Regions from separate parts of the Mesorhizobium sp. CC13 genome, predicted to be linked through region 1. Evidence: predicted binding sites of a transcription regulator. Region 1 holds the regulator's gene; each other region holds the start of a gene.
The links. The regulator PhoB, encoded in region 1, activates phosphate uptake and scavenging genes when phosphate is short. The targets are predictions, from matches to a motif close to TGTCATNNANCTGTCAT.
Positions count from the first base shown of each region.

Region 1 (9,500 bases):
CCGGCCGCGCAAAGCCTTGGCCGCCATGCACAGCGACCGTTACCGGGGTGACACATAACTGTCATCTAACTGTAATAGAGGGGGGCTATTGGCTCACCGGGCGCCGAAAGAAGGCGTCGAACGAGATACTCCAACAGGAGCAGGCCCCATGAAAAAAGCTCTTCTCACCGCGTCGGCTGCGGCCCTCGCGTTCGCCGCCTCGGTAGGCTACGCCTCGGCTCGCGACCAGGTCCAGATCGCCGGTTCGTCGACCGTTCTGCCCTATGCCAAGATCGTTGCCGAGCAGTTCGGCGAGACCTTCACCAAGTTCAAGACCCCGGTGGTCGAGTCCGGCGGCTCCGGCGCCGGCATCAAGGAATTCTGCAAGGGCGTGGGCGAGAACACCATCGACATCGCCAACTCGTCGCGACCGATGAAGAAGGACGAGATCAAGTCCTGCCAGGACGCCGGCGTCAAGGACGTCCAGGAAGTGAAGATCGGCTATGACGGCATCGTCTTCGCGACCGACGTGAACGGCCCGGACTGGGCGCTGACGCCGGAAGACGTCTACAAGGCGCTGGCCGCCAAGATCGTCGTCGACGGCAAGCTGGTCGACAACACCAACTCCAAGTGGAACCAGGTCAACCCGAACCTGCCCGACTGGGACATCGCCGCCTACATCCCGGGCGAGAAGCACGGCACCCGTGAGGTGTTCGAGGAGAAGCTGCTGGTCGCCGGCTGCAAGAAGCTCGGCGGCGTCGAAGCCGGCAAAGCTTCGGGCCTCGACGACAAGGCTGCCGAAGCCGCCTGCAAGGCGGTCCGCAAGGACGGCAAGGCCATCGACATCGACGGCGACTATTCCGAGACGCTGGCCCGCATCGACTCGAACAAGACTGGCGTCGGCGTGTTCGGCCTGGCCTTCTACGAAAACAACGCCGACAAGCTGAAGGTCGCCACCGTCGGCGGCGTGACGCCTTCGGTCGAGACCATCGCCAAGGGTGAGTACCCGGTGTCGCGTCCGCTGTTTTTCTACGTCAAGAAGGCGCATCTCGGCGTCATCCCCGGCCTGAAGGAATATGTCGAGTTCTTCCTCGACGACCAGATGGTCGGCCCGGAGAGCCCGCTCGCCGACTACGGCCTGGTTGCCGCGCCGGACGCCGAGCGCGCCGCGCAGCGCGAAGCCTTTGGCGCCGGCAAGACCATGTAATGAGCTGCCATGGGGCGCCGGAAAAAGCCGGCGCCCCATGGAATATTCTGCCCGCTGTCCCGTTCGGCATAGCGATCTGAATCCACCGAGGCTGGCCCATGTCCTTCCTGACCGTTTTCGCCATCGTGCTTGCCATAGGCCTGGCTGCGTTCGTGATCGGCCGGCAGCGGGCGGTCGCGCAGGACGACGGGACGGTGAAGCCGCATTCGCGGCCGCACTATCACGGCTGGTGGGCGTTCCTGACGGGCGTCGTGCCGGCGGTGATCTTCCTCGCCTCCTGGGGCGTGGGCGCCAACGCCTATCTCAACAGTTTCGTCCATTCCGCTCTTCCCGCCGACGTCGCCGACGGCACGGTGGCGCATGAAGACCTGGCCGCAGGGCTGGTGAAGAGCCTCGCCAGCGGGCTCAACCGCCTCGACGACAAGGAGCGGGTCGCGCTGCCCCAGACCTTCGCCGAACTGCAGCCGATGCTTTCGGCCAACGGCGTCGCGCTGGCCCCCGACACGCAGGACTACATGATCCCGATCGCGGTCGAGACCAACCGCACCGCCGACCGGCTGAACCTGATCTCCGCGATCGTTTCCATCGGCGTGGCGCTGATCGGCTCGGTCTACGGGCTGAGCAGGATCAGCCCGCGTACCCGGGCGCGCAACAACGTCGAACAGATCATGCTGGGCGGCCTGGTCGGGGCCTCCACCATCGCGATCGTGACCACGATCGGCATCGTGCTGTCGATGCTGTTCCAGACCATCGCCTTCTTCGAGAAGGTGTCGCCGATGAGCTTCTTCTTCGGCACGGTCTGGGATCCCCGCTTCGCCGCCGCCGGCTCCGGTGGCGCGGAGGGCCAGTTCGGCTTGATCCCGCTTCTCGCCGGCACGCTCTACATCGCCTTCGTGGCGCTCCTCGTCGCCGTGCCGATCGGGCTGATGTCGGCCGTCTACATGTCCGAATACGCCGCGCCCAAGGTACGCGCGCTGGTCAAGCCGGCGCTGGAGCTGCTGGCCGGCATCCCGACCATCGTCTACGGCATCTTCGCGCTGGTGGCCCTCGGGCCGTTCCTGCGCGACATCAGTGCTGCCCTTGCCGGCGGCACGCCCTTCATCCAGGCGCAGTCGATCCTGACCGCCGGCCTGGTGATGGGCGTCATGCTGATCCCGGTCGTCTCGTCGCTCTCCGACGACATCATAACGGCAGTGCCGCGCGCCCTGCGCGACGGCTCGCTGGGCCTCGGCGCCACGCGCTCCGAAACGATCAAGCGCGTCGTCCTGCCGGCCGCGTTGCCGGGCATCGTCGGCGCCATCCTGCTCACCGCCTCGCGCGCCATCGGCGAGACGATGATCGTGGTGCTGGCGGCCGGCGTGGCGGCCAACCTGACGCTCAACCCGTTCGAGGCGATGACGACCATCACGGTCAAGATCGTCAACCAGCTGACGGGCGACCTGGAGTTCAACACCCCGCAGACGCTCGTCGCCTTCGCGCTCGGCATCACGCTGTTCGCACTGACCTTGGTGATGAACATCGTCGCGCTCTACATCGTCCGGAAGTACCGGGAGCAGTACGAATGACCGATATTTCGCTCGACACGCTGACCAGTTCGACCGCGCCCGCGCGCCGCGACATCGGCCTCAGGAAGCGCTACGCCGCCGAACGCCGGTTCCGCCTCTACGGGGTGCTGGCGATCGCCGTCGGCCTGGCGTTCCTGGCGATCATGCTCGGCTCGATCGTAACCAAGGGCTACACCGCCTTCTGGCAGACGACGGTGACGCTGCCGATCAGCTTCGACGAAAAGATCATCGACCCCGACAACAAGCGGGCCACCGATCCGGACGTGCTGATCACGGCCAACTATCCGAAGCTCGCCGAGAACGCACTGATCGAAAAGCTCGGCATCGACCCGAAGGACCGCGCCACGGTGCGCAAGCTCAAGGGCTTCCTGTCCGAGGGCTCGCGGGTGCAGCTCCGCGCCATCGTGGCTGCCGACCCCTCGGTGATCGGCACCACGCGCAACGTCGACATCCTCGCCGCGGCGAACATGGACTCGGCCTATAAGGGCCAGATCGACCTCAGCGTGCCGGAGAGCCGCCGCAAGGTTTCGGACCAGCAGGTCGAGTGGATGAACAAGCTCGAGGCCGAAGGCGCCATGAGCGAGCATTTCAACACGGGCCTGTTCAGCTTCGGCGCCTCCAGCCGTCCCGAGAGTTCGGGCCTGGGCGTGGCCATCATCGGCTCGTTCTTCATGATGGGCATCGTGCTGCTGCTCGCCCTGCCCATCGGCGTCGCCGCCTCGATATATCTCGAGGAATTCGCCAAGAAGAACCGCTTCACCGACCTGATCGAGGTGAACATCAACAACCTCGCCGCGGTGCCGTCGATCGTCTTCGGCCTGCTCGGCCTCGCCGTGTTCATCAACTTCCTCGGCCTGCCGCGCTCGGCGTCCTTCGTCGGCGGCCTGGTGCTGACGCTGATGACGCTGCCGACGATCATCATCGCCACCCGCGCGGCGCTTGCCGCGGTGCCGCCGTCGATCCGCTCGGCCGCGCTCGGACTCGGCGCCTCGAAGATGCAGATGGTGTTCCAGCACGTGCTGCCGCTGGCTGCGCCCGGCATTCTGACCGGCACCATCATCGGCCTGGCGCGCGCGCTGGGCGAGACGGCGCCGCTGCTGCTCATCGGCATGGTGGCCTTCGTGGCCGACTATCCGAAAACCCCCTTCGACCCGGCGACGGCGCTGCCGGTGCAGATCTACATGTGGGCGAACGAGGCCGAACGCGCCTTCGTCGAGCGCATGTCGGGCGCCATCATCATCCTGCTGGTCTTCCTCATGGCCATGAACATCGTCGCCATCGTTCTCAGGCGGCGTTTCGAGCGGCGCTGGTAGGCGTGGACAAGGAGCACCCCTCTATGAACATCATGAGCGAGAAAACCCTCGAAAACGCGGTGAACGCCGAGATGAACAGACCCAACGAACTCATCAAGATGCGCGGCGACAATGTGACCGTGCACTACGGCGAGAAGCAGGCGCTCTTCGGCGTCGACCTGGACGTCCGCGAGAACCAGGTCACCGCGCTGATCGGGCCGTCGGGCTGCGGCAAGTCGACCTTCCTGCGCTGCCTCAACCGCATGAACGACACCATCGACAGCGCCCGCGTCGGTGGCAAGATCACCCTCGACAGCGAGGACATCTACGATCCCAAGATCGACGTCGTCGAGCTGCGCGCCCGCGTCGGCATGGTGTTCCAGAAGCCGAATCCGTTCCCGAAGACGATCTACGAGAACGTCGCCTACGGCCCGCGCATCCACGGCCTCGCCAAGTCCAAGGCCGATCTCGACCAGATCGTCGAGAAAAGCCTGCAGCGGGCGGCGCTCTGGAACGAGGTCAAGGACCGCCTGCACGAAGCCGGCACCGGCCTGTCCGGCGGCCAGCAGCAGCGCCTGTGCATCGCCCGCGCGATCGCGGTGTCGCCCGAAGTGATCCTGATGGACGAGCCGTGCTCGGCGCTCGATCCGATCGCCACCGCCAAGGTGGAGGAACTGATCGACGAACTGCGCGAGAACTTCACCATCGTCATCGTGACCCATTCGATGCAGCAGGCGGCGCGCGTGTCGCAGCGGACCGCGATGTTCCATCTCGGCTACCTGGTCGAGGAAGGCCCGACCGACAAGATGTTCACCAACCCCGACGACAAGCGGACGCAGGACTACATCACCGGCCGCTTCGGCTGAGTGGACGCCGCTCCGATCACAAAGACGAGGATACGATCATGGGCGAGCACACAGTCCGGTCCTTCGACGAGGAACTCCAGCACGTCGACCAGGTCATCCGCGACATGGGCGACCTGTCGGCCACGATGGTGGCGAACGCCATCCGCGCGCTGCTTTCGTCCGACCAGCCGCTGGCGCAGAACGTCATTGCCGACGACACCATCATGGACGCCAGGCAGCGCGATCTCGACAACAGCGCGATCACGCTGATCGCCAAGCGCCAGCCGATGGCCCAGGACCTGCGCGCCGTGGTCGGCGCGATCCGCATGGCGGGCGACCTCGAGCGCATCGGCGATCTCGCCAAGAACATCGCCAAGCGGGTGGGCGCGGTCGGCCAGTCGGCGATGCCGCGCAATCTGTCGCATTCGATCGACGCCATGGCGCAGCTGGTGCTCGGCCAGGTGCGCGGCGTGGTCGATCTCTATGTCGCGCGCGACGCCGAAGGCCTCAAGAACCTGCGCACCGACGACCAGAAGGTCGACGTACAATACACGGCCGTGTTCCGCGAGCTCCTGACCTACATGATGGAGGATCCGCGCAACATCACCGCCTGCACGCATCTCCTGTTCTGCGCCAAGAACCTCGAGCGCATCGGCGACCATGTCACCAACATCGCCGAGAACGCCTATTTCGTGGTCACCGGCACGCAGCTGCCGCTCAATCGGCCGAAGGTCGACGAAACCACGTCGCCCATGTCGGCCTGACGTCTTCCGCAACCGCATGCGTTTGGCGCGGGGGCGCTGCACAGGTTAAATCAGCGCATGGTCCGAACCGGGCCGTGCGCCAGGACAAGGTATAGGCGATGATCGCTCCCAAGGTCATGGTCGTCGAGGACGAAGAGCCCCTCGGCGTGCTGCTGCGCTACAACCTCGAGGCCGAAGGCTACCAGGTGGAAGTGGTGACGCGCGGCGACGAGGCCGAACTGCGGCTGCAGGAAAACGTGCCCGACCTTTTGGTGCTCGACTGGATGGTGCCGGCGCTTTCCGGCATCGAGCTCTGCCGCCGGCTGAGGATGCGCCCCGAGACCGAACGGCTGCCGATCATCATGCTGACGGCCCGCGGCGAGGAAAGCGACCGGGTGCGCGGGCTTTCCACCGGCGCCGACGACTATCTGGTGAAGCCGTTCTCGACGCCGGAGTTCATGGCGCGGGTGAAGGCGCTGCTGCGCCGCGCCAAGCCCGAGGTGCTGTCTTCGGTGCTCAAGGTCGGAGACATCGTGCTCGACCGCGAGTCGCACCGGGTCTATCGCAAGAAGAGCGAGATCAAGCTCGGGCCGACGGAGTTCCGCCTGCTCGAATTCATGATGCGCCATCCCGGCCGCGTGTTCTCGCGCAGCCAGCTGCTCGACAATGTCTGGGGCGAGACGATCTACATCGACGAGCGCACCGTCGACGTGCATGTCGGGCGCCTGCGCAAGGCCGTCAACAACGGCCGCATGCCGGACGTGATCCGCACCATCCGCGGCGCCGGCTACGCCATCCGGGAAGAATAGCTGCCGGCAAACGGCATCGCGCCGGCTGGACGATCAACCTGGCCAGTGTCCCAATGTCACAGGGGCCGCTGCGCGCTCGTAGCGTTCGCGACAGCCGGCGGCACCTGAGCTGTCGCGCCGATGCGTGGCGCCGCCATGCCGTTCCAGCATTTTGCGGCGCTCAAATCATTGCAGCCCAACGTGTTCGGTCTGGCGCTGTACAATACAAAGATTCCAGTTATGGGATGCTTGTATCGTCGATACAGGTTCCCAATCAGTAGCAAAGACAACCAGAATTTGTCTTGAGATGACAATTTATTGATTGCGGCAATACTCAAAATTGCCACTTTTCATGCTAGCTGGGACGCCGTGCGTAACTTGCTGTCGGCCATCTTCCTGGTGTTGGTCACCATTCTCAACGGACTGTCCCTCGAACGGGCAGCGGCCGAAGGCATGAACTTTTCTGCCGAGTTGCCGAGGGTGGCCGCGCAGGCGGAAATCACTGCCGTCGCCGACGAGTGCATGCCGTCCCCGGACCGCTGCACCGTCGAATTGTCCGCCGAAAGCCTCGCCAGCCTGCACTGCCTGGGCGAATGTCCTGCCTGGCTGACCCACGTCGAGCCTGCCGCGCCGTTCCGCGCCGCGGCTGTGATGCTGCTTCCAGACCTCCTGCTGCGCGTCGGGTCGACCGCATCGCTGTTGCGGCCGCCCATCGCTGCCTGATTTTCAACCGATCGCTCCTCGGTCCACGCCGACGAAGCCGTTCGAAGTCAGCTGCGAAGGGGAAGAGGATGACCTCCCGAACCCGCCCGTCGCCCGCACGCCTGCTCGTGGCAATCGCGCCGCGAAATGCCGGATCATCCCAAGCGCGCATGCGCCGTCATCGATCGGCTGATCGGTGCCGATGGTTGCATTCGCCTGATCACGACCGGGGCCGACCTCCCTGACCCCGCGTCGACCTGAATGAAAGAAATGAGTCCAGGAGACTGCCTAATGAACACAGACACAATAGAAACCAACGCCGCGGAGCCCGTCGCGGGAGACGGCCCGGCCCTGAGCCGCCGACGCTTCCTCACCGGTGCGGCGAGCCTGGGGACGCTTGTCGTGTCCGGCTGCGTCAGCACCCAGGAATCGGCCGCGCCGGTGGCAAAGGCACCGGTCGAACCGGCGCCGGTCGCCGACGCCAATGCCCTTGCGATGTACGGCCCGCTCCCGAACGAGCGGTTCCCCATTCCCGCGGTCGACCTGAAGAAGGTGCCGAGCCGCTACTATAGGCGGCAGGTCGACTATGCCACCGAAGAGCCGGTCGGAACGCTCGTCGTCGATACGGATAATTTCTACCTCTACCTCGTCCAGCCGGGCGGCAAGGCCATGCGCTACGGCGTCGGACTTGGCCGGGCCGGCTTCACCTGGGCGGGCAGGGGCCGTATCGGCTGGAAGCAGGAATGGCCGAAGTGGACGCCGCCGGACGAGATGATCTCGCGTCAGCCGAACCTCGCCCAGTGGAGCGCCGACCGGGGCGGCATGCCGCCCGGCCTGACGAACCCGCTGGGCGCGCGGGCCCTCTACGTCTTCCAGGGCAAGGTCGATACGCTCTACCGTGTCCACGGAACGCCGGAGTACTGGACCATCGGCAAGGCGGTTTCGAGCGGCTGCGTCCGCCTGATGAACCAGGACATCATCGATCTGTACGACCGGGTGCCCAGCCAGTCTCCCATACTCGTGCTGGGCGACCCGACCCAACCCCACACCCACGAGGTCGCCGGCGGCAGCGCGCCCGCCCCGCAGGCCGGCTGATACGACGGTCACCCCTGAGGTCCTCGCCGGGCGGCTGCGCATTGCCGCCCGGCAGACATGGAGCAGATCCGACATGAATACCCGCATCAGTGCCTTGGGGCGCGGAATCGCCATCGGTTCGCATGGACGCGCCATCCTGAAGGGCGCGGCCGCGGCCGCGTTGACCTTCGCCGCGCTCGGAACCGTTTCGGCGCTCTGGGACAATCCGTTCTTCGTCCGGATGACCGCCGTCGCGGGCTGGGAACTGCCCGCCCTGGTGGTCATGTCGGCGTTCTCGGGGCTCTACATCGCCGTTCGGCGCCCCGTCTGCTCGGTGCGCCGCGCGGGGATAGGCGGCGTGACGGGCTTCATCGGCATCGCCTGCCCGACCTGCAACAAGGTCCTCATGCTTCTGTTCGGGAGCGAATTCCTGCTGATGTGGTTCGACCCGATCCGCCCATTGATTTCCGCGCTCGGCATAGCGCTCCTCGCCATCGCTTCATGGCACGAGCTGCGCGCTCGTCGCGCGGATGCCGCTGACCCAACGCAACTGGAGTATCCCAAGTGACCGATATCCCCGCCGCTCCCGTCCGCGCCGGCCTCGTCCCTCTTGCCTGGCGCCGGATGCTGCTTCGCCATCTCGTCGTCATCGGCGTTTCGGCGGCGCTGATCTATGGATTTGCCGTCGTTCACGGGCAGTGGAGCCCGATGCACCGGTGGAACCGCGCCTTCGCGGACGCTTCGCTGGCGCTCCTGGTGATCACCATGTCGATCGGGCCAGGGGCGCGCCTGTGGCCGGCGTTGCTGCGGGCGGTTGCCTATCGGCGCGAAACCGGAATCTACGCGACGCTTCTGGCGGCCGTGCATACGGTCATCATCCTCGGCGGCTGGGTCGAGTGGGATTTCGCGCGGCTTTTCGGCTACGAAATCATCCCGCAGACGGGCGAGTACGTGATGTTCCAGCAGGGCTTCGGGCTTGCCAACCTGATCGGCATTGCCGCGCTGGCCTACGCGCTCATGCTCATGTTCACCTCGAACGACCGGTCGATCCGCCTGCTCGGGACTTCGGTCTGGAAGTTCCTGCAGAACGGCGCAACGGTGCTGTGGGGGCTCGCCCTGGTGCACACGGCCTACTTCCTGTTCATGCACTTCCTGAGCTTCCATCGCCCGACGCCCGAGCCGAACCCGCTGCAGTGGCCCTTCGTGGCGGCGATACTGTCGGTGCTCTTGCTGCGTGCCGCGGCCTTTGTTTCGACCTGGGGCAAGAAAAGGAACAGTTCGAGGTGATGGCCGTCCAGCGCCTGA
Region 1 covers NZ_JARDJI010000016.1:66,624-76,123, reverse strand. The annotation lists gene PV773_RS19200 (substrate-binding domain-containing protein) at 149-1,186, shown strand; gene pstC (phosphate ABC transporter permease subunit PstC) at 1,285-2,751, shown strand; gene pstA (phosphate ABC transporter permease PstA) at 2,748-4,064, shown strand; gene pstB (phosphate ABC transporter ATP-binding protein PstB) at 4,088-4,909, shown strand; gene phoU (phosphate signaling complex protein PhoU) at 4,948-5,652, shown strand; gene phoB (phosphate regulon transcriptional regulator PhoB) at 5,751-6,440, shown strand; gene PV773_RS19170 (hypothetical protein) at 6,798-7,142, shown strand; gene PV773_RS19165 (L,D-transpeptidase) at 7,413-8,216, shown strand; gene PV773_RS19160 (hypothetical protein) at 8,290-8,763, shown strand; gene PV773_RS19155 (hypothetical protein) at 8,760-9,482, shown strand.

Region 2 (9,500 bases), on a different contig from region 1:
TCAACCCGACCCAGTGCGAGGCGCTGACCCAGGTCTGCGTCCAGGTGTTCGGCAACAACGCGGCGCTGACCTTCGCCGGCAGCCAGGGCCACTTCGAGCTCAACGTCTACAACCCGGTCATGGCCTACAACTTCCTGCAGTCGGTGCAGCTGATGGCCGATGCGGCGGTCTCCTTCACCGACAACTGCGTCGTCGGCATCGAGGCCCGCGAGGACAACATCAAGGCCGCTCTCGACCGCTCGTTGATGCTGGTCACCGCGCTGGCGCCGACCATCGGCTACGACAACGCCGCCAAGATCGCCAAGACCGCGCACAAGAACGGCACCACGCTGCGCGAGGAAGCGCTCGCCACCGGCCTCGTCAGCGCCGAAGACTATGACCGCATCGTCCGCCCCGAGGACATGACCCGTCCGGGCTGACTATCATCGGCGCAGCGGCCAGCCCGCTGCGCCGCCCTCTCCGCTTAGCGCGCTCGCCGCGATTCGCCGGAGCCGCCTGGCGAGCAAAACGCTCCAATTGTGAACGATCTGTCGACGAATTCGGACCTTTGGTGAACAGTTCGACTTCGCTACATGTGGGCCATCGAATTTTCCACGGAGCCCACATCAATGTCGAACGCTTCCATCGCATCTGCAAAGCCCGGCCTCGCAGCCAGTTCGTCGGCACTCATCCTTGCCGGCCGCGTGCTGCTGTCGATCATCTTCATCGTCGCCGGCTTTGCCAAGCTGACCGCCATCGCAGGCACGGCCGGCTATTTCGGCAGCCTCGGTCTGCCCCTGCCGACGGTGACCACGGTGGTCGTCGGCGTCGTCGAGGTCGTGGCCGGCCTTGCGATCCTGGTCGGCTACCAGACGCGCATTGCCGCGATCGTGCTCGCCCTCTTCACGCTCGCCGCCTCCGCGGTCGCCCACACCGATCTCAATGACATGGTTCAGATGATGTTCCTGCAGAAGAACCTGGCGATTGCCGGCGGTCTCTTCGTGCTCGCCGCCGTCGGCCCCGGTACCCTGTCGGTCGACGCCCGCCGTCGCTGACATTCCCGATATCCTCCCAAGGAATGGCCCGGGCACGTCCCGGGCTTTTTCTCGCCCGGTCGCAATGTGCGGCACTGGGTGACTTTGCCGACCAGCAGGCGCATCCTCCCGGCAGAATGGGAAGTGCGCCGATGTCGAAGAACCTGCTGCTGCTCGCCGCTCGAATCCTGATCGCCGCGATGTTCGTCCCGGCAGGTGTTTCCACCCTTTCCAACATCGCCGGATCCTCAGGCTACTTCGCCGGTCTCGGCTTCCCGCTGCCGACGCTCGTCGCCTGGGGCGTCGGCCTGTTCGAGCTGGCAGGCGGCGCGCTCGTGCTCGTCGGTTACCAGACACGCGCCGCAGCTCTCTTGCTGGCTGCGTTCGCCCTCGCCGCGGGCTTCATCGGCCATTATGGCCAGGGCGGCGACGACCCGGTGCTCGCCTTCATGCATTCGCAGGCGTTGATGAAGGACATCGCCACCGCCGGCGGCCTGCTGGCGCTGTCGGTGGCCGGGGCGGGAGCCTTTTCCCTGGACCGCGGCTGAGCGGGCTACTTCACCGCAACGCTCGGGCCGTCCTCGACGGCCAGCACCAGCTTGCGCCCGGTCACTTTGGCCAGTTGCGCCAGCCGTCCGGCCGGCCGTTCGCCGTAGAGCTGGCCGAAGGCCGCGGGGATGATCAGCGCCAGAACGCCGTTGCCCTTGTCCTCCCAGCGCAGCTTGGGCATGACGCCCGGCATGGACGCGGTAAGCAGATAGACCACGCGCATCATCGCACCGAGGACGCGGGCCCGCTCGAGGTAGCGCGGCGTAGCCAGTTCCTTGAGTTCCGGGGCGAAGCTTTCGTTGAAGACGCCATCGTGGCGGAACAGGTTGGCGAGGGCGAGGAAGGCACGTCCCGGGTGGTCGACCCCGATGAACGACGCATGGGCGATGATATTGAGCGATTGCCGCCCGCGGTACTCAGGGTGCGCGCGCCAGCCGATGTCGGCGAGCAGGCAGGCGGCGTGACGGTAGCGCGCCTCCTCGTCGGTCTCGTCCAGGCCGAAGGCGACGAAGGACTTGCGCGTCCACTCGGTCAGCTCGTGCGCGTGACGCACCGAGCGTGCGCGCAGCAGCGCCAGTTCTTCGGCGGCGGAGATCAGCGGGTCGGAGCGCCGCTCCTCGTCGTTCAGCAGCGAATAGAGGAAGCCCTCGCGCACGCCGAGCGCCGAAACCACCACATTGGTCGGCTCCATGGCGGTGACGATCTCGTTGAGCACGGCCGCACCGTAAGGCAGGAGCGCGCGACGGTTCTTCGACACGCCCTCGATGCCCTTGATCTTTTCGACGTCGCCGCGCGCTACCTGGCGCAGGAACGGCACCAGGCTCGCCGGGTCCATCCGGTAGTGGTGCATCACTTCCAGCGGATAGCCGGTGGTGTTCATGTGCAGGCGGGCAAGGTTTCGCCAGGTGCCGCCGACGGCATAGAAAGTTCTGCCGCGACCAACGTTGAGCAGCTTCGCACGCGCAAGCTCGGTGCGGGCGATCCTGGCGGCCTGCGCCAGCGATCCCTTCGACATATCCTGCAGCCTGAGGCCGCCGAGCGGCAGGGTGATGCCGTCGCCGATGGCCTCGCCCCTGACGTCGACCAGTTCGAGACTGCCGCCGCCAAGGTCGCCTGCGATGCCGTCGGCCGGGTGGAAGCCGGAGATCACGCCCAAGGCAGAGAAATAGGCCTCCTCGCGGCCGGTCAGCACCCTGATCTCGGTCCCCAGCACTTCCTCGGCGCGGTGGATGAAGTCGGGCCCGTTCACCGCCTCGCGGGCGGCGGCGGTCGCCAGCACATACATCCTGTCTGCGCCGGCCTGTTCCGACAGCGCGCGAAAACGGCGGAACTCCTCCATCGAGCGCGTCACGCCCTCGGGGTCGAGCTTGCCGGTGGAGACGATGCCGCGGCCGAGGCCGGCCAGCATTTTTTCATTGAACAGCAGGGTCGGCGAGCGCGCCAACCCTTCATAGACCACGAGACGAATGGAGTTCGAGCCGATATCGATGATCGACAGCGGTCGGCGATCCTTGAGCCGGCCCTGCGAGAGTTCCGCCATCAGCCGGCCGCCGCCTCCGCCTTCTTGCGGCGCTTGAACTGCGCGATGCGCTTGGGCGCATGAGACTTCAGCGCGTCACCCCGTCCGGAAAGGCTCGGATTGGTCATGAAATATTCCTGCGCATTGAACGGCTCTTCGCCCTCGTCCAGCGTCACCCGGCGAGAGGTACCATCCGCCAATACTTCGAAACTTTGCTGGTTGTCCATGATGTTTCCCAGCATGACCTGGCCGAGCACCTGTTCATGCACCGTCGAGTGCATGGCAATCGGCACCATGCATTCGACCCGTCGGTCGAGGTTGCGCGGCATCAGATCCGCCGAACTGATGTAGACGATCGCCTCGTCCGAAGGCAGGCCGTGGCCGTTGCCGAAGCAATAGATGCGGCTGTGCTCGAGGAAGCGGCCGACGATCGATTTCACGCGGATATTTTCCGACAGGCCGGGAACCTGCGGCCTGAGGCAGCAGATGCCGCGCACGACGAGGTCGATCTCGACGCCGGCTCGGCTCGCCTCGTAGAGCGCATCGATGATGAGCGGATCGACGAGAGCGTTCATCTTCATCCAGATCTGCGCCGGCTTGCCTGCTCGGGCATGCTCGACCTCGTCGGCGATGTGCTTGAGGATGCGGCTCCTCAGCGTATAGGGCGACAGCGCGATGCACATTTCATCGGCCGGCTCGGCGTAACCGGTGATGAAGTTGAATATCTGGGCCACGTCCCGGGCGATCGCCGAGTCGGTGGTGAAGAAGGACAGGTCGGTGTAGATGCGGGCGGTGATCGGGTGGTAGTTGCCGGTGCCGAGATGCACGTAGTTGCGCAGCCGGCCGTCCTCGCGGCGCACCACCAGCGACATCTTGGCGTGGGTCTTGAGTTCCAGGAAGCCGAAGACCACCTGCACGCCGGCGCGCTCGAGGTCGCGCGCCCAGCGGATGTTGGCCTCCTCGTCGAAGCGCGCCTTGAGCTCGACCAGGGCCGTCACCGACTTGCCGGCCTCGGCCGCGTCGATCAGGGCGCGGACGATCGGGCTGTCGTTCGAGGTGCGGTAGAGCGTCTGCTTGATCGCCACCACCTCTGGGTCCATCGCCGCCTGGCGCAGGAACTGCACCACCACGTCGAAGGATTCGTAAGGGTGGTGGACGACGAAATCCTTCTCGCGGATCGCCGCGAAGCAATCGCCGCGGTGGTCGCGAATGCGCTCGGGGAAGCGCGGATTGAAGGGCGGGAACTTGAGGTCGTCGCGCGCGACCGCCACGATCTCGGATATCTGGTTGATGGCCAGCGGCCCGCTCAGCACGCTGACCCGGCTCGCCGAGACCCCAAGTTCGCCGGCGACGAACTCACGCAGTTCGGCCGGCATCTGGCTGTCGAACTCGATGCGGATGACCGAGCCGCGGCGCCGGCGCTTCAACGCGGTCTCGAACAGCCGCACGAGGTCCTCCGATTCCTCCTCGACCTCGATATCGCTATCTCGGATGATCTGGAACGTGCCGGAACCCTTGACCTCGTAGCCCGGGAACAGCTTGCCGATGAACAGGTTGACCGTCTCCTCGATCGGGATGAAGCGCACCGCGCGCTTGCGGTCCGGCAGGCGGATATAGCGCTTGAGCGCCACCGGCAGGCGCAGCAGGGCGGTCATCTCCTCGCCGTTCTTGCGGTGGCGGAGCTGCAGCGCGATCGAGAAGCCGAGATTGGGGATGAAGGGGAACGGGTGCGCCGGGTCGATCGACAGCGGCGTCAGCACCGGAAAGATCTGCTCCATGAAGTGCTCTTCGAGCCACTTCTTCTCGTCCTTGGCGAGGGCCGCCGCCGATATGCTCTCGATGCCCTCGAGCTTGAGCAGTTCCATGAGGCTCGAGAGGCTCTTCTGCTGGTCCTCCTGCAGCCGTTCGACCTCGTGCAGCAACTGGTCCAGCTGCTGCTGCGGGGTGCGGCCGTCGGGGCTGCGGATCGCGATGCCCTCACGAACCTGGCCCGCGAGACCCGCGACGCGCACCATGAAGAACTCGTCGAGATTGCCGGCCGAGATCGACAGGAAGCGGACGCGTTCGAGCAGCGGATGGTTCGGGTTCTGCGACTGCTCGAGCACGCGCCGGTTGAACTGCAGCCAGGAGAATTCGCGATTGACGAAGCGGTCAGGGTTGCCGTCGACCGGCCCGGTCGGCGACTTGTCGTTCACGAAATCGGTATGCACCGGCCTCAATTGATTCATGGACAACCCTTCCCCACTGCCGCGCTCGCCGCTTATCCGGCTCAGATTATCCTCTGACAGGCAATTGCGACAGTTTCATTTCAGCATCTTGCAAACCCGTCCCTAATGATACAAACGCTCTCGGAGAAGGTTTCTCAGACGGAGAAAATGATGGCCGGCGGCTCCATTCCCCACTTCCAGAACGACGCTGGACATGCCGTGATCGAGATCGGCGTGAAGGAGTTCATGTGCGTGGGCGCCAACCCGCCCTTCGACCATCCGCATGTCTACCTCGACATGGGCGCGGATTCCGAAAAGGTCTGCCCCTACTGCTCGACGCTCTATCGCTACTCGGCGAAGCTGAAGGCCACCGAAACCCTGCCCGCCGGCTGCCTCTACGTGGCCGACCGCGCCGCCTGACCCAATCGCCATGAGATCGCGGCAGGTCGTCATCGCCGGCGCGGGCGTCGCCGGTCTCACCGCCGCGCTCGCCTTTGCCAGGAAAGGCCTTGGGGTCCGCGTCCTCGAACGCGCAGCGGCGCTCGAAGAAGTCGGCGCCGGCCTGCAACTGTCCCCCAACGCAACCCGCATCCTCGGTCGCCTCGGCGCGCTCGACCTCGTGCGGCCGTCGACCGTGCAGCCCGAAGCCATCGTCCTTCGCGATGCCGCGTCGCTCAAGGAGCTTGCCCGGGTCCCACTCGGCGCGTCCGCCGAGCTGAGGTGGCAATCGCCCTATCTCGTGGCCCACCGCGCCGACCTGCAGCACGCCCTGCTGATGGCCGCCCAACAAAATCCCCTCATCGAGATCAGCACCGGCGCAACGGTGGCAGGGGCCGCAGTCGATGGACGGGCAGTCAAGGTCGGCGTCGAGCATGACGGCAATGCCGTGTCGCTTGAGGCCGAGATGCTCGTGGCGGCGGATGGGGTCTGGTCGCACAGCCGCCGACTTGTCGGCCCGAACGAACGGAGCCGCTTCGCCGGCGAGCTGGCATGGCGCACGACCATCGCCGCCGACAGCGCGGCCGGCCGCAGCTTTGCATCCCTCGGCTCGATGCAGGCAGTGACGACCTTCCTCCATCGCGGCTTCCACATGGTCGCCTATCCGATCCGCGCTGGAGCCGCGATCAACCTCGTCGCCTTCACGCCCGGCGCGGCGATCGCCGAACAGTGGTCGGGCGAGACGGATGCCGACGCGCTGAAGCGCGCCTCGCGGGGGAGCGCGCCTGCGCTCACGGCGTTGCTCGACCACGCCGGGCCGTGGACGGTGTGGCCGCTGCACACGGTCGACAGCGCCAGGCCATGGACCGCCTCCGACCGCATCGTGCTGATCGGCGACGCGGCGCACGCCATGACGCCCTTCGCCGCCCAGGGTGCCGCCATGGCGATCGAGGATGCCTACACGCTGGCCGACGTCGTGGCTTCGCCACGATACGCGCACGGGCTTTCGCAGTGGGAGGTGGCGCGCAAGGCGCGCATCGCCAGGGTGGCGCGGCGCGGCCGGCTGAACCACATGGCCTGGCACGCCTCGGGCCCCGTCGCCCTGGCGCGCAATCTTTTCCTCGGCATCAAGTCCGCCGACAGCCTCGCCGCCGACATGGACTGGCTCTATGGCTGGAGGCCGCCCGGCTGGTCCGAAGCGGAATTGTAGAGGTCGAGCGACCAACCGAGCGTGACCGGCAGCGGGTTCCACCAGCCCGTCGTCAGGCCGGCCTTCCGCAACGCCGCCGCCGCCCAGGTGTTGCAGCCGGCAAGAGCCGTGAAGTAGCCGTTCGCCTCAAAGAAGGCGTCGGTGTCGCCATAACCAGCACCGGCGATCCGCTGGACGCCGCGATCGTCACGCTGGAAGCTCGCAGCAATGAAGTCGAGCATCGCATCGAACTCGGTTTTACCGACCTCGAAGCGCGATACCGCCGGGTGAGCCATGCCGACCTCGCCCATCACGTCGACATGCAAGGCCGAGCGATCGAGGGTGAGCGCCTTGAGCAGCGGGCCCGGCTTGAGCTCCGCCCAGGTCGGGGTTTCGAGATAGAATGCCCGGCTGCCCCAGCCGAACACCAGATAGCGTGCGCCGGGAGCATCCGCGGGCATGCCTTCATCGGCCAGAAAGCCGAATTTTTGCAGCACCGATTCGTCGATGGGCACGGCGATGTCGGTATGGATCGGATTGGTCAGCACCAAAAGGTGCCGTCCTCCGGTGGCCGCCGGCGCGCCGCCGATCAGGGGCCGCGGCACCAGCGTGCCGAGGCCAACCGCCACAACCACCACCAGTACCGCCCAGCCAAGAAGCCGAACGCCCCGTCCCGCCCTCACACCCATCGCGCCCTCCCGCACGTTGCTACAACCACAACAAAAGAGCCCGGCCGAATTACGGCCGGGCTCTCATGTATCAGCGGTGCCGGTTTCCTAATGCAGGATCTGGCTGAGGAACAGCTTGGTGCGTTCGTGGCGGGGATGGTCGAAGAACTCGGCCGGCGTGTTCTCCTCGACGATCTGGCCCTGGTCCATGAAGATCACCCGGTTGGCGACCTTGCGCGCAAAGCCCATCTCGTGGGTCACGCACAGCATGGTCATGCCCTCTTCGGCGAGGCCGACCATGGTCTCCAGCACCTCCTTGATCATCTCCGGATCGAGCGCCGAGGTCGGCTCGTCGAACAGCATGATGCGCGGGTTCATGCACAGAGACCGAGCGATCGCCACGCGCTGCTGCTGGCCGCCCGACAGCTGGCCCGGATATTTGTTGGCCTGCTCGGGGATCTTGACCCGACGCAGGAAGTGCATCGCCTGCTCTTCCGCCTGCTTCTTCGGGGTCTTGCGCACCCAGATCGGCGCCAGCGTGCAGTTCTCCAGGATGGTCAGGTGCGGGAAAAGGTTGAAGTGCTGGAACACCATGCCGACCTCGCGGCGGACCTCGTCGATCTTCTTGAGATCATTGGTCAGTTCCTTGCCGTCGACGATGATCTTGCCCTTCTGGTGTTCCTCCAGCCGGTTGATGCAGCGGATCATCGTCGACTTGCCCGAGCCGGACGGGCCGCAGATGACGATGCGCTCGCCGCGCATCACCTTCAGGTTGATGTCCTTGAGCACGTTGAACTCGCCATACCATTTGTGCATGCCGACGATGTCGATGGCGACATCGGTGTCCGACACGTGCATCTTCTTGACGTCGACCCTCAGCTCCTCGGCGCTGACTGCGTTTTCAGTGGCCATAGGCCGGTACCCCTTTCATTGCCTTAACGCTTGTGACCGGTGTCGAGCCGGTGCTCCATGTAGATAGAATAGCGCGACATGCCGAAGCAGAAAATCCAGAACACGAGCGCGGCGAAGACCAGGCCCGAAGCCGGTGTCTGCGGCGACGCCCATGCCGCGTCCGAGAAGTTCTGGCGCACGACGCCGAGCAAGTCGAACATCGAGATGATGTAGACGAGGCTGGTGTCCTTGAACATGCCGATGAAGGTGTTGACGATGCCGGGGATGACCAGCTTCAACGCCTGCGGCAGCACGATCAGCCCCATCTTCTGCCAATAGCTCAGGCCGAGCGAGTCGGCGCCCTCGTACTGGCCCTTGGGGATCGCCTGCAGGCCGCCGCGCACCACCTCCGCCATATAGGCCGAGGCGAACAGCGACACGCCGATCAGTGCGCGCAGGAACTTGTCGAAGGTCACACCCGCCGGCAGGAACAGCGGCAGCATGACGCTCGCCATGAACAGCACCGTAATCAGCGGCACGCCGCGCACCGTCTCGATGAAGATCACGCACAGCATCTTCACCACCGGCATCTTCGAGCGCCTGCCGAGCGCCAGCAAGATGCCGAGCGGCAGCGACACGACGATGCCGACGAAGGACAGGCTGAGCGTCACCAGCAGGCCGCCCCACAGCGGTGTCTCGACATGCGGAAGGCCGAACACGCCACCCACCAGCAGGAAGAAGGCCACCACCGGGAAGACCAGGAACAGCAGGATCGCGTTCAGGCCCTTGCGCGGAGCCCGCGGGATCAGCAGCGGCACGAGCAGGCCCACGAACATGATCGCCACGAGGATGACGCGCCAGCGTTCGTCGAGCGGGTAGCGGCCGAACATGAACTGGCCGAACTTGGCCGTCACGAAGGCCCAGCAGGCGCCGGACCACCCTTCGGGGTGGATGCCGCCCTGCGCCACCGTCGCGCAGAAGGTGCGATCGGTGCCCGTCCATTGCGCCTGGATCAGCGCCCAGTTG
Region 2 covers NZ_JARDJI010000017.1:88,056-97,555, reverse strand. The annotation lists gene fumC (class II fumarate hydratase) at 1-419, shown strand, start outside; gene PV773_RS19890 (DoxX family protein) at 609-1,034, shown strand; gene PV773_RS19885 (DoxX family protein) at 1,166-1,561, shown strand; gene ppx (exopolyphosphatase) at 1,567-3,102, opposite strand; gene PV773_RS19875 (RNA degradosome polyphosphate kinase) at 3,102-5,309, opposite strand; gene PV773_RS19870 (zinc-finger domain-containing protein) at 5,460-5,708, shown strand; gene PV773_RS19865 (FAD-dependent monooxygenase) at 5,719-6,936, shown strand; gene PV773_RS19860 (TIGR02117 family protein) at 6,894-7,604, opposite strand; gene PV773_RS19855 (amino acid ABC transporter ATP-binding protein) at 7,692-8,495, opposite strand; gene PV773_RS19850 (amino acid ABC transporter permease) at 8,519-9,500, opposite strand, start outside.
Region 2: a site for PhoB is predicted at 5,376-5,392, ahead of PV773_RS19875 (RNA degradosome polyphosphate kinase). Genes of this name have one in related genera too.

Region 3 (9,500 bases), on a different contig from region 1:
GTTCGAGAACACCAGTTCGACGACGGCATCCCGCTACCTGAACTGGGAAACCGTAAATCTGACGCAAGGCTCCGAATTCACGCTCGACGGCGATTTCGTGCTCGGCGACGCGCTCTCGAACACCGGCAGCTTCAACATCGACGCGTCGAGCACGCTGTTCGCCGGCGCCGGGGTCACAGCCATACGCGCGTTCGTCCCCGGCAATGCCGCGACGCTGAGCAATGCCGGCACGGTCGACCTGACCAATGGCGGCCCCGGCACGAGCGACACGCTGACGGTGGTCGGCGACTACCTCGGCGCCGGAGGCTTCCTGCGGCTCGACACGGTCGTGGCGGGCGATGGCGCGCCTTCCGACAGGCTGGTCATCGATGGCGGCAATGCATCGGGCACCACGGGCATCGTCATCGTCAACCAGGGCGGGACGGGCCAGCAGACGAACGCCGACGGCATCCTGGTCGTCCAGGCCACAAACGGCGCGACGACCGATGCGGGCGCCTTCAGCCTGGCGAGCCCCGTCGCCTACGGTGCCTACGAGTATCTCCTGTTCCGGGGCGATGCGGCAGGAGTTGGCGAAAACTGGTACCTGCGCTCGGAAATCCTCGATCCGACCGACCCGACAGCATCGGGCGAACTCATCATCCGTCCGGAAACGGCGCTCTACTCGGTGATGCCGTCTATGGCGCGCGATGTGGCGCTGTCGACGCTGGGCACGTTCCACGAAAGACGCGGCGAGCAGGGTTTCCTCGCCGGCGGCGACGACCTGTCCGTGGCCTGGGGCCGCGTCTTCGGCAGCAGCGTGGACCAGAGCTGGGCCGGCACGGTGTCGCCGTCGATCGACGGCACGACGTTCGGGCTGCAGGCCGGCCTCGACGTCATCCGTTCAGAAACGGATGCCGGGGCTCGCAACGTCGCCGGCGTCTTCCTCGGCTATGCCGGCCTGAATGGCGATGTGCGAGGCGCAGTGCAGGGCGAGGACGACCTGGCCGCCGGCAAGCTCGACCTCGATGCCTACAGCCTCGGCGGCTATTTCACCCATGTCGGGGCAAGCGGCTGGTATGTCGATGCCGTACTGATGGGGACGTGGCTTGGGGGCGCTGCCAGAGCCGACCAGGGCATCAGCCTGGATGCCGATGGCAGGGTCATCACCGCCTCGCTGGAGGCCGGCGCACCCATCGCGCTCAACGACCGCTGGACCCTTGAGCCGCAGGCGCAGATCATCTGGCAGGACGTGGCGCTGGACGACGGCAACGATACGCTGTCAGCCATTTCGTTCGACGAGGGTCGCGGCGTGACCGGCCGGATCGGGGCGCGGCTCGAAGGTGTGTTCGAAACGGACGCCGGCAAGCTGAAGCCTTACCTCAAGGCCAATTACTGGCACGGCTTCGAAGGCGAGGACGTGACCTATTTCGACAGCGACGCCATCCGTGTCGAGACCGGTGGGGCCAAGCTCGAACTCGGCGCCGGCATCACCCATGCCTTCACCGACAAGGTCAGCGCCTTTGCCGTCGCCGACTACACCTTCAATCTCGGCGGCGAGCGCAGCCGCGCCTTCGAGGGCAATCTGGGCCTGCAGGTGAAGTGGTAAGGATTCGGCGCCCGGTTTCGGGCGGGCGCCGTGCTAGGCGGCGCGCGGCGCAAGCAGGATGACCGAGGCGCCGAAGACGCAGATGGCGGCGCCGGCGAGATCCCAGCTGTCGGGGCGCACGCCTTCGGCGATCCACAGCCAGCCGAGCGAAGCGACGATGTAGATGCCGCCATAGGCGGCATAGGCGCGGCCGGCCGCGTCCGACTCCACCAGTGCCAGCAGCCAGGCGAACGCGACCAGCGCGGCCAGTCCCGGCACGAGCCACAGCGGCGACTTGTCGAGCCGCCACCAGGCCCAGAAGGAAAAGCAGCCGGCGATCTCGGCAATCGCCGCGGCGAGGTAGATGACATAGGTCATTTAGACAGGCCCGTGCGTGAAGACGGGACCTTCTTCCTATGGAAGGGGAGCCAGGTGCAAGGGCTACTCCTGGCCGGCCACCTTGCGCCTGCGCGGCGGCTTGGCCGCCGACCCGGTCCGGCGATGCGCGATGTCGTGCATGGCCAGCGCCTTCTCGCATTTGCCGATATAGTCGCGCGTGACCGGCAGGGTGTCGTTGCGGTGCGCGAGCTGGATCTGGAAGACCATGAGATCCTGCCAGCGGAAAGAGGCCTCTGACGCCGCGAGGTAGAACTCCCACATGCGGCAGAAGCGCTCGTCGTAGATCGCCTTGGCCCTGTCGCGGTTGGCGAGGAAGCGCTCGCGCCAGTGCTTCAGCGTTTCGGCATAGTGCAGGCGCAGGATCTCGACGTCGGTCACCATCAGGCCCGACTTCTCGATCGCGGGCAGGACCTCGGAGAGGGCGGGGATGTAGCCGCCGGGGAAGATGTACTTGCGGATGAAGGCGCTAGTCGCCGTGGGTGGGCCGGCGCGGCCGATCGAATGCAGCATCATCACGCCGTCGGGTTTCAGCCGTTTCGCCACGGCGTCGAAGAAGGTGCGGTAGTGGTTGACGCCGACATGCTCGAACATGCCCACGGAGACGATGCGGTCGAAGCGTTCGACGAGGTCGCGGTAGTCCTTGAGCTCGAAATGGACCTGGTTCTCCAGCCCCTCCGCCTGCGCGCGCTCGGTCGCGACCGCGTGCTGCTCGGTCGACAGCGTGACGCCGAGCACCTGTACGTCGAAGGACTTGGCGAGATAGAGCCCGAGGCCGCCCCAGCCCGAACCGATGTCGAGCACCGACTGGCCTGGCCTCAGCCGCATCTTGGCGGCGAGATGCGCCTTCTTGGCGAGCTGCGCCTCTTCGAGCGTCATCTCCGGTTCGGCGAAATAGGCGCAGGAATATTGCATGTCGCGATCGAGGAAGAGGCGGTAGATGTCCCCCGACAGGTCGTAGTGGCGCTCGACGTTGCGTCGGGAGCGCGCCGCCGTATTGACCTGCTGGAAGCGGCGGAAGGCGACGCGCAGCCCTTCGATGGCGCGCGTCCAGGCCGCGTCGATGGTGCCGTTGCCGAGATTCTGGAAGGCGATCCGCATCAGGCCGAGGACGTCGCCGCCGACGATGTCCATCTCGCCGTCCATGAAGCTTTCGGGTACGGCCAGCATGGGGTCGAAGGTAATGGCGCGTTCGGCGCGCCGCGTCTTGATGAGCATGTGGACCGGCTCGCCGCTGCCGTCGCCGAAGCGGTGGGCGGTGCCGTCCGGGCCGGTGACGGTCAGGTCACCTACGCGCACAAGTCTTCCGAGGATACGCTGCAGCAACACGTTCATGGGCAGTGCTCGCGATCTGTCAGTCGTGTGGACCAATCCTGTTCAATCGCGGCGAGCTTGGCAAGTTCCTCCTGGCACAAAAAAGCCCGGGTGTTTCCACCCGGGCTTGATCCAGAAATTCTGGAGAGGGAGAGGCTCAGGCCTCTTCTTCCTCGGCGTTCGGATCGAAGAAGGCGTCCGGACGGGCGTTCTCGTTGATGTCATCGCCGTAGATGGCCTCGGCGGTGGTCAGCGTCTCGCCCTTCGACTGGCGCTCGGCTTCGTCGGCCGTGCGGGCGATGTTGAGGGTGATGGTGACCTCGACTTCGGCGTGCAGCGCGATCGCCACGTTGGTCAGGCCGATGGTCTTGATCGGCTGGTTCAGCTCGACCTGGTTGCGGGCAACCGTGAAGCCTTCGGCGCTGAGCAGATCGGCGATGTCGCGGGTCGAGACCGAACCGTAGAGCTGGCCGGTTTCACCGGCCGAGCGGACGATCACGAAGCTCTTGCCGTCGAGCTTGTCGGCGACCTGCTGGGCTTCCGACTTGCGCTCGAGGTTGCGGGCCTCGAGCTGGGCGCGCTGGCCTTCGAACTTCTTCTTGTTGGCTTCGTTGGCGCGGAGCGCCTTGCCCTTGGGCAGGAGGAAGTTGCGGGCAAAGCCGTCCTTGACCTTGACGGTGTCGCCCATCTGGCCGAGGCGGGAAATGCGTTCGAGGAGAATGACGTCCATTTTCCTTGTCCTTTCGTTGGCTGCGAAGGCAGCGAATTGGGTTCAACGGGCAAGGAAGCAATCGGGGCGCGGGGAGCGCCGGTTTCGCTGTCCTGCCTGTCGCGGCAGTTAGGATCTCGTGAGAAATCCAACTCGGGATTTGAGGCTCGCCCGGCCGCGCCCGTCGCGGCGGGAGTTTCCGGCCCGTCGGAGATCCCGACGGGCCGGAACGAATATCACTTCACCACGTAGGGCAGCAGGCCGAGGAAGCGGGCGCGCTTGATCGCCTGGGCGAGTTCACGCTGCTTCTTCTGGCTGACGGCGGTGATGCGCGACGGCACGATCTTGCCGCGCTCGGAGATGTAGCGCTGCAGCAGACGCACGTCCTTGTAGTCGATCTTCGGGGCGTTGGCGCCGGAGAACGGGCAGGTCTTGCGACGGCGGTGGAACGGACGACGGGTCGGGATCTGATTGATGTCGACCATTATTCTGCACCCCCTTCAACACCTTCGCGCGGACGGCGCGGGCCACGATCACCACCGCCATCGCGGTCGCCGAAGCTGCGCGGACCACGGTCGCCACGGTCGCGGTCGCCGAAGCGCGGACGGTCGCCGAAGCCACCGCGTTCGCCACGCTCGGAGCGCTCTTCGCGCTTCTGCATCATGGCGGACACGCCTTCCTCATGCGCCTCGACCTTGACGGTCATGAAGCGCAGGACGTCTTCGGACAGGCCCTGCTGGCGCTCGACTTCCTTGACGGCAGCCGACGGAGCGGTGATGTCCATGAGCGTGTAGTACGCCTTGCGGTTCTTGTTGATGCGGTAGGTGAGGGACTTCAGTCCCCAGTTCTCGACCCGGCCAACCGACCCGCCGGCTGCAGTGATGATGCCCTTGTAGTGTTCGACAAGCGCATCGACCTGCTGCTGCGAGAGGTCCTGACGGGCAAGAAACACATGTTCGTAAAGAGCCATAGTTCTTTGCCTTTCTTCGTTTCCATCTTCCGGTCCCGGCGGCTAGAGCCTCTGCGACCTCCCTGACCCTTCGAGGGCCTTGCGGCCTCCTCAGGGGAAGAAAGGAGCACGACGAGACGGTCGAGAGCGGAGACACGGGAGGCGGAAGCGTTTTCGCTTCACACGGCGACTTTCGAGAAAGCCTCCGGCCCTCCGTTCAGCCCCCAGCTGGGACCGGCAGATGGCGGGCGTCTACAGGCAAAGAGCCCAAAATGCAAGGGCCGTGGCGAAGTTCTCGCCGAATCCGGCGCCTTTCGGCAGGATCGGGTTCAGCCGAACGCCTCGTCGTGCAGGAACAGCGGCGAGCGAACGCGGTTGGCCACGACCTTGTCGACCGTTTCGGGGAAGAACTCCTTGGCGCCGCGGCGCTTGCCGAACATCATGTCGTACTGCAGCCAGCGGAAATCGCGGATCATCGGATCGATTTCCTTCTCGCGCGACCAGTCGAACTTGGTCGCGCCGAGCCGCGGCAACAGCACGTTGCGGTCGACGACGCGGAAACGCTCATGCACCCGGCCGAGGAAGTCGGTGTAATAGGGATGGCTGATGCCGGCGGTCTCGAGCACGTGCAGCGGCAGGAAGGCCGGGCTGATCGATCCGAGATCGCGCACCGGGCCGGTGCGGTTCGACCACACGACCAGCGGCGTCTCGTGCTGCGCCAGCATGTCGTTGATCGGCGCCTTGCGCTTGGCCACCGGCTCTTTCATGAAGCCGGTCTCGACATAGACCGCCCCGAGCGGCGGCAGGTGGTCGCCGAAGAAGGCGATGACGGTCGGGCGCTTGCGCTTGGCCGCCCAGTCCATCAGGCGCTGCAAGCCGCGGTCGGCGTCCGAGGCGCCTTCGGCATAGGTCAGGATCGAATCGCGCGTCCATGGCGACGTCGGCGCATCGACCTTGTGGGTCGCGTCGGCGTAGCGGTTGGGCTCGTAGGGGCCATGGCTCTGCAGGCTGACCGCGAAATAGAAGAACGGATGCTCGGTGGCATCGGCCTGGCGGATGATCTCCTCGGTCAGCGCCGCGTCCGAAGCCAGCGGCCCGCGCTTTGCGAGCGTCGGCATGTTTTCCTCGGACATGAAGCGGTCGAAGCCGAAGGCCTTGTAGACCGGGGCGCGATTCCAGAACCAGCCCGCGAATGGATGGATGGCGCGCGTCTCATAGCCTTCGCTGCGCAGGAAGGTGGCAAGCGACGGCACCGGCGCGCGGACATATTGCTGGTAGGGGATGCTGCCGGTGGGCAGGAAGGCGTTCGAGAAGCCGGTCAGCGCCTCGAACTCGACATTGGCGGTCATGCCGCCGAATTCGGGCGAGAACACGTTGCCGGAGCGCGTCGCACGCACGGTGGGAATCGGGTCGGGCGTGATCGACACGCCAGGCAGCCGGGTCGGGTCCCAGAAGGATTCGCTCATCACCACGATGATGTCCGGCTTTTCTTCGGGCAGCGAGGCGACCACGTCGGTGCGGGCGATCGCGTCGATCGCCTTGGCGGAATAGCCGTGCGGGGCGTTGACCTTGGCCATCGGCACGTTCAGCGCGAATGCGATGGCGAAGCCGTTGGAGTTGTAGTTCTCCTTCTGGTCCCACATCATCGGGATGATCTGCAGGCGGTCGCGCGTCCAAGAGAACGTCGCATAATCCATGATCGAGACGAAGAAGGCGAGCGCCGGAATGGCGATGGCCAGCCGCGAGATGCGCGCCCAGAAGGACAGCGCCGGCATGCGGCGGCGCCAGTAGCGCCAGGCGAACACCAAGAGCGAGATGCCGGCGACGATGCCGACGGCGATACCGATGCCGGTCAGCGGCCGTTCGCGCACCAGGAGCGGCATCAGCTCGACGATCTGCCGGGCATAGAGGAAATCGGTCGGGTAGAGCGGGTCGCCGAGATAGAGCGACTTCTGGTGGCCGATGAAGGCCAGGAGCAGCGCCAGCGGGGCGACGATCAGCAGGCCGTTGTGCGGCCGGCCGAGCAAGGCGTCGAGACCGACGAGCAGGAGGGCGAAGAGCGCGACAGTGGTCCAGCTCGGCTTGAAGGGCTGCTGGAAGAACTGCAGCGTGTCGACGAAGGAGCCGCGGGCGATGAGTTCGATGGCGAAAACCAGCACCGCCGAGACGGTGAGCGTCACCATCACCGAGCGCAGCACGCCCAGCGCATAGGTGCGTCGGCCGAGCGCGGTCTGCTCCGCGTCGTCAGCACCCTTCACGGCCTTGTCGACTGCACTTCCCAACTCGAACTTCCCCGGTGTCATGACGGCGCAAGATGCAGACGTCACCTGAACGTCACCTGAACGTCATCAAACTGTCATGCAGAAGCTAGGGCTTATGGCAAAATTGAGAAGCGTTGGCCAACAATTCGTGTTTCGGCTTGCGTGATTGTCGACCCGTTTCGGCCCGAGTGCCGCTAAAGGCTTGACTTGACAGGGCGCATTGCGCCAGAGCCACAAATTCCGGAGGCGGAGCGCGCCAAGATGCGCAACTGCGCTCCCGGAGATGTCTGCGCGTCGTCGATGCGCTAGAAGCCAGGAGACAGAGAATGGCCATCGCTTTTACTTTCCCGGGGCAGGGCAGCCAGGCCGCTGGCATGGGCAAGGAACTGGCCGATGCCTTCCCGGAAGCGCGCCGCGTCTTCGAGGAAGTGGACGACGCGCTCGGCGAGAAGCTGTCGAAGCTGATCTGGGAAGGCCCGGAGGAGACGCTGACGCTGACGGCCAACGCCCAGCCGGCGCTGATGGCCGTGTCGATGGCCGCCTTCCGGGCGCTGGAATCGCGTGGCCTCTCGCTCAAGGACAAGGTTGCCTACGTCGCCGGCCATTCGCTCGGCGAATATTCGGCGCTCGCCGCTGCCGGTTTCGTTTCGGTCGCCGATGCGGCGCGTCTGCTGCGCATCCGCGGCGACGCCATGCAGGCGGCGGTGCCTGCCGGGCAGGGCGCCATGGCTGCGATCATCGGCCTCGAGCAGGCCGACGTCGACGCGGCCTGCGCCGAGGCGGCCGAGGGCTCGGTGTGCCAGATCGCCAACGACAATGGCGGCGGCCAGCTGGTGATCTCCGGCGAAAAGGCGGCCGTCGAGCGCGCCGCTGCACTTTGCACCGCAAAGGGCGCCAAGCGCGCGCTGATGTTGCAGGTCTCGGCGCCCTTCCACTCGGCGCTGATGGCGCCGGCCGCTGAAAAGATGCGCGAGGCGCTTGCGGCGGTGAAGAAGAACGTGCCGGTCGTGCCGGTCGTGGCCAACGTCACGGTCCAGCCGATCACCGACCCGGAAGAGATCGCCCTCCGCCTCGTCGAGCAGGTCACCGGCCAGGTGCGCTGGCGCGAGACGGTCGAGTGGTTCGGCCAGAACGGCGTCACCACGCTCTACGAAGTGGGCGCCGGCAAGGTGCTGTCGGGCCTCGCCCGCCGCATCAACAAGGAGATCGCGACGGCCGCCGTCAACAACCCGGCCGACGTCGACGCGGCGATTGCAGCGCTTGCCTGAGATCAATGACCCCACCCATGTGAAGGGTGTACTTACAAGGGGATTGGAAAAATGCTCGACCTGACCGGCCGCAAGGCACTCGTCACCGGCGCTTCCGGTGGCATCGGCGAGGAAATCGCCCGCATCCTGCACAAGCAGGGCGCCATCGTCGGCCTGCACGGCACCCGCGTCGAGAAGCTCGAGGCGCTGGCGAACGAGCTCGGCGAGCGGGTAAGGCTGTTCCCGGCCAACCTCGCCGACCGCGACGAGGTCAAGGCGCTGGGCCAGAAGGCCGAGGCCGAGCTCGAAGGCGTCGACATCCTGGTCAACAACGCAGGCATCACCAAGGACGGCCTGTTCGTGCGCATGTCGGACACCGATTGGGACCAGGTCATCGAGATCAACCTGACGGCGATGTTCCGGCTTACCCGCGAACTGACGCACCCGATGATGCGCCGCCGCCATGGGCGCATCATCAACATCACCTCGGTGGTGGGCGTGACCGGCAATCCCGGCCAGACCAACTACTGCGCCTCGAAGGCCGGCATGATCGGCTTCTCCAAGTCGCTGGCGCAGGAGATCGCGACCCGCAACATCACCGTCAACTGCGTCGCGCCGGGCTTCATCGAATCGGCGATGACCGAAAAGCTCAACGACAAGCAGAAAGAGGCGATCATGGCCGCCATCCCGGCCAAGCGCATGGGCACGGGAAAGGAAGTCGCCTCGGCGGTCGCCTATCTCGCTTCCGACGAGGCCGCCTACGTCACCGGCCAGACGATCCACGTCAACGGCGGCATGGCGATGATCTGACGAGCTTCGCCCGTTTCAGGCCGTCATGCGGCCCGAAAGGGCGAAAGAAGCGGCGATAGGCCGGGAAAACCGGCCTTTTGGCCCTTGGATGCGGTAAAGATTTCGTGTAATGGCGCGCCGCATCAGGTGGCTGGACCGCTAGTCGGCCGCTGCCAGAGCGCTTTGGGAAAGCGTAGAATTGAACTTGATTAGCGGCATTCCGCCCGCTAACGAAGACCTGACAAACACCAGACTGAGGATGCCCACATGA
Region 3 covers NZ_JARDJI010000017.1:29,528-39,027, forward strand. The annotation lists gene PV773_RS19540 (autotransporter domain-containing protein) at 1-1,585, shown strand, start outside; gene PV773_RS19545 (YnfA family protein) at 1,619-1,942, opposite strand; gene PV773_RS19550 (cyclopropane-fatty-acyl-phospholipid synthase family protein) at 2,006-3,295, opposite strand; gene rplI (50S ribosomal protein L9) at 3,432-4,004, opposite strand; gene rpsR (30S ribosomal protein S18) at 4,220-4,468, opposite strand; gene rpsF (30S ribosomal protein S6) at 4,468-4,953, opposite strand; gene PV773_RS19570 (LTA synthase family protein) at 5,262-7,115, opposite strand; gene fabD (ACP S-malonyltransferase) at 7,520-8,461, shown strand; gene fabG (3-oxoacyl-[acyl-carrier-protein] reductase) at 8,513-9,250, shown strand; gene PV773_RS19585 (acyl carrier protein) at 9,497-9,500, shown strand, end outside.
Region 3: a site for PhoB is predicted at 7,276-7,292, ahead of PV773_RS19570 (LTA synthase family protein). Genes of this name have one in related genera too.